One region of the Mesorhizobium loti R88b genome, then DNA from elsewhere that is predicted to be linked to it. Evidence: predicted binding sites of a transcription regulator. Region 1 holds the regulator's gene; the other holds the start of a gene.
The links. The regulator PhoB, encoded in region 1, activates phosphate uptake and scavenging genes when phosphate is short. The targets are predictions, from matches to a motif close to TGTCATNNANCTGTCAT.
Positions count from the first base shown of each region.

Region 2: a site for PhoB is predicted at 874-890, ahead of EB235_RS12605 (acid phosphatase). Genes of this name have one in related genera too.

Region 1 covers NZ_CP033367.1:1,683,984-1,686,186, reverse strand. The annotation lists gene EB235_RS08275 (hypothetical protein) at 1-12, shown strand, start outside; gene EB235_RS08270 (hypothetical protein) at 71-508, shown strand; gene phoB (phosphate regulon transcriptional regulator PhoB) at 786-1,475, opposite strand; gene phoU (phosphate signaling complex protein PhoU) at 1,491-2,198, opposite strand.
Region 2 covers NZ_CP033367.1:2,613,780-2,615,982, reverse strand. The annotation lists gene EB235_RS12605 (acid phosphatase) at 133-828, opposite strand; gene EB235_RS12600 (cytochrome c1) at 961-1,827, opposite strand; gene EB235_RS12595 (cytochrome b) at 1,855-2,203, opposite strand, start outside.

The DNA.
Region 1 (2,203 bases):
TGCGCTGCTTGAGTATTCGCGTTAACTCTTCATCGAACGGAGGCGCAGTATCAGCCGGATGCGATGTAACATGCGATATGAATTGGCCCTTGCAATTCTCCTGGGGATGCCGCTGCCAGCTCATGCTGAAGGAACCGACCATTGCACAAAGAGCCAAAGTCCCGACATGCCGGGTATGGCAATTGCAATGGCTGTGTCGGTCCATGTGCTGGCAGAACGACTTTGCAATGCCGAGCACACACCTCTGTGGCCGTGGCTCGCCGACGTTTATGAAAAGTCTGAGTGCCTGTCACACGCCGCAAGTGTTGAAAAGGCGAAGAGCGACGAAGCTAAAGTCGCCTCGATGGGTGTGGCCGATGCGATGGAAGGCTTGGGCCTGGAGCAAGCCAAGACTCATGACCTTGAACATGCTGACACCCACGTGAAAGAGCTTGCGCTGTCAGAATTAGGCGGGTGTGCCGGAGTGATAGGACTTTTGAAACAAATCGATAACAGCGATAAGCAATAAGTCGACGAACTGATCGTGCAAGCAATCTGTTTTGACTCCAGCCTCACCGCTCTCTCGAGAGCGATCAGATGCTCATCGGCCAGCATCAAGAACTGCATGATGTATTGCACGACTTCGGTGCAGGCGTTCGACAGCGCTGTGAGTTCGAAGCCGTGAGGCGACTTGGTGTCGGGCTGTATGACGGCCGGCCGTAGTAGCCCACGGCGGCGACGAGATTGGCGAGAAGCATCGCCTTCCTGCCCGGAGAACCTCCGTAGGACCTTCCGCGCCGAAAGACCTAATCTTCCCGGATCGCGTAACCCGCCCCACGGATGGTGCGGATCACATCCGGCATACGGCCATTGTTGACCGCCTTGCGCAGGCGGCCGACATGCACGTCGACCGTGCGCTCGTCGATGTAGATCGTCTCGCCCCAGACATTGTCGAGCAGCTGGCTGCGCGAGAACACGCGGCCGGGATGGCGCATCATGAATTCGAGCAGGCGGAATTCGGTCGGCCCGAGCCGGATCTCGCTTTTCTTGCGATAGACCCGGTGTGATTCACGATCGAGCACGATGTCGCCGACCTTGAGTACGCTGGACAGCACTTCCGGCTTGGCGCGGCGCAGCAGCGCCTTGATGCGGGCCATGAATTCCGGCGTCGAGAACGGCTTGACCAGATAATCGTCGGCACCGGTCGAAAGGCCGCGCACGCGGTCGCTTTCCTCGCCCCGCGCCGTCAGCATGATGATCGGCAGCCGCTCGGTCTCGGGCCGCATTCTTAGCCGACGACAGAGTTCGATGCCGGACACCGCCGGCACCATCCAATCGAGCACCAGAAGGTCGGGGACGTTTTCCTGCAGCCGGATTTCGGCTTCGTCGCCGCGCGTCACCACCTCGACCTGGTAACCTTCAGATTCCAGATTGTAGCGGAGGAGCACGCCTAGCGGCTCCTCATCCTCCACCACCATGATGCGTGGCGCGATCATCGGCTTGTCACCCTGTTATGCCGCCGGCGCCGACATTGCGGTCTCGTCCTGCTTCGGGCGATTGGCGGGCAGCTGCGTGCCGGTCAGCACATAATACGCATTTTCGGCGATGTTGGTCACGTGGTCGCCGATGCGCTCGAGATTCTTGGCGCAGAACAACAGATGAGTGCACGCCGTGATGTTGCGCGGATCTTCCATCATGTATGTCAACAGCTCGCGGAACACCGAGGTGTATTTGACGTCGATGCGCTCGTCGTCATTCCTCAGCTTGGCGAGTGCCGCGCCGTCACCCGCCGCATACTCCTCGACCACGCCATGCACCTGGATCAGCACCAGCTGCGCCATGGCATCGATGGAGTGCGACAGGTCGCGCGGCGTGGCGCTGAGACCGACGGTGCCGACGCGCTTGGCGATGTTCTTGGCAAGGTCGCCGATGCGTTCGAGGTCGCCGGCCATGCGGATCGAGCCGACGACATGGCGCAGATCGTCGGCCATCGGCTGGCGCTTGGCGATCAGCGTGATGGCGCGGTCGTCGAGTTCGCGTTGGCGGGCATCCATGATGGCGTCGTCGGAGACGACTCGCTGGGCAAGAGCATTGTCGGAGTTCAGCAGCGCCTTGGTGGCGCCGCCGACCATCGAGCCGGCGAGATCGCCCATATCGCTGATCAGCCTGCTGATTTGTCCGAGCTCCTCGTCGAAGGCTGCAACCGTGTGTTCGGCCATGATCC
Region 2 (2,203 bases), 930 kb from region 1:
GCCGGAGCGTCGAATACCAATCGGATGCCGCCGTGCCAACGGCCTAATTGCCGAACTCACCCCTTGGTGGGACTGTGAACGAAAAAGGGGCGCCAGAAGCGCCCCTTCCCGTCGGCAACCGACTGGTGACGACTACATGCCGAGATCGGAACGAAGCTCGGCCTTGGCCACATCATATTCGGCCTTGAAATCGTCCCGGTTGAGCAGCACCGCGGCAATGACGCTGCCCGAAATCTTGCCCATCTCGACGTCCGATGGGTAATGGATGCCGCCGACCACGCGGTTGTGCGCGTATTCGGCCGCGCGCGCCATGATCTCGGCGCGCTTCTCGGGAACCATGTCGGCCAGGATGATGCCCATCATGGTGCCGACGGTGGCGTGGCCGGACGGCCAGGAGCCGGAGCTCGACAGCTTGACCGCCGGCTTGACGAGGTCGCTGAGCTGGTGCGGACGCGGACGCTTCCAGACATCCTTGGCCGGATCGACGACGGCGCCTTCGGTCTCGACCACGCGATCGAAGAAGGCGCTGAACTTCGGCAGCTTGTCCTTGGTAAAATTCGGCCCCATCACATTGGCGAAGCGCCAGACGTTCTCCTCTGCATCGGCAACGGCGCTGGCCACCATCTCGGGCGTGCGCGTCACCTGCAGTGTCAGAACCTCACCGAGTTCGGCCTTGGTCTCAGCCGAATCGTTTGCCGGCGGTGGCGGCAGAATCATCGTCAGGTCGATATCCTTGTTGGTGACGAAGGGTTTTGCGTCTTCGGCCTGGGCGGCCGAGCCGATGACCAGCAACAACAGACCCGCGGCGAGCGATGCATATTTCTTCATGGGGGCAATCCTTTGTTTGAGAATGCCGCAGGATCATCAGATGCGATGACGGCCATGTGACATCACGGCCCCGGAAATACGAAAGGGCGCCAAGAGGCGCCCTTTCGTATTCCTGTACAGCTCTGGCGCGATTTAGTGCGCCACGCCTTCCCATACCTTCCGCTTGACGAGGTAGACCAGCCCGCCGAATATCAGGAGGAAAAACAGCACGTTGACGCCGGTATGCTTGCGGGCCTCCATGTGCGGCTCGGCCGCCCACATCAGGAAGGTCGAGACATCGCGGGCGTATTGGTCGACGGTCTGCGGCGAGCCGTCATCATAGGTCACCTGGCCGTCGGAGAGTGGCTTGGGCATTTTCAGCGACACGCCGGACATGAAGTACGGATTGTAGTGCGTGCCCTCGGGGATGACCATTCCGGCAGGCGGCGTCTGGTCATAGCCGGTCAGCAACGAATGGATATAGTCCGGGCCACCCGCGTCATACTGCGTGAAGATGTCGAAGACGAACTGCGGAAAGCCGCGCTCGACGCCGCGCGCCTTGGCCAGCAGCGACATGTCAGGCGGAGCGGCGCCGCCATTGGAGGCGGCAGCGGCCTGCTCGTTGGCGAACGGCGCCGGAAAATAGTCCGACGGCTTGCCGGGGCGGTCGAACATTTCGCCGGCATCGTTGGGGCCGTCATGGATGGTATAGGTGGCTGCCAGCGACTTGATCTGTGCATCCGAATAGCCAAGGCCCGTCGGGCCTTCCAGCGTGCGGAACGCCACCAAATTCATCGAATGGCAGGCCGAGCAGACTTCCTTATAGACCTTCAGGCCGCGCTGCAGCTGGCCCTTGTCGTAAGTGCCGAACGGGCCGGTAAAGCTCCAGCTCATTTCCTTCGGCTCGTTGATCGGGAAATGCGTCGGTGCCGCCGCGTTGTGTGCTTCTTCGGCCGCGAACGCCGCACCGCCGGCGGCCACAAGGCTGATCAGCGCCAGCGAGGTGAGAATCTTTTTCATGCCAAATCCCCTTAGATTCTCTACCGCTCAGCCCTTGGTCTCTGGCGCGGCCGTGGCGCCCACCGGATGCCCGCTGCCGCCCTTGTTCTTTTCGAGCACCGCCTCGGTGATCGAGTTCGGCAGCCTGCGCGGCGTCTCGATCAGGCCAAGCACCGGCAGCGCGATCAGGAAGAAGGCGAAGTAGAACAGTGTCGCCATCTGCGCCATGAACACATAGCTGCCTTCCGCCGGCTGCGAGCCCAGCCAGCCAAGCAGGATGGCGTCGGCCACGAACAGCCAGAAGAACAGCTTGTACCAGGGCCGGTAGACCGCCGAGCGAACCTTGGAGGTGTCGAGCCACGGCACCAGGAACAGCATGACGATGGCGCCAAACATG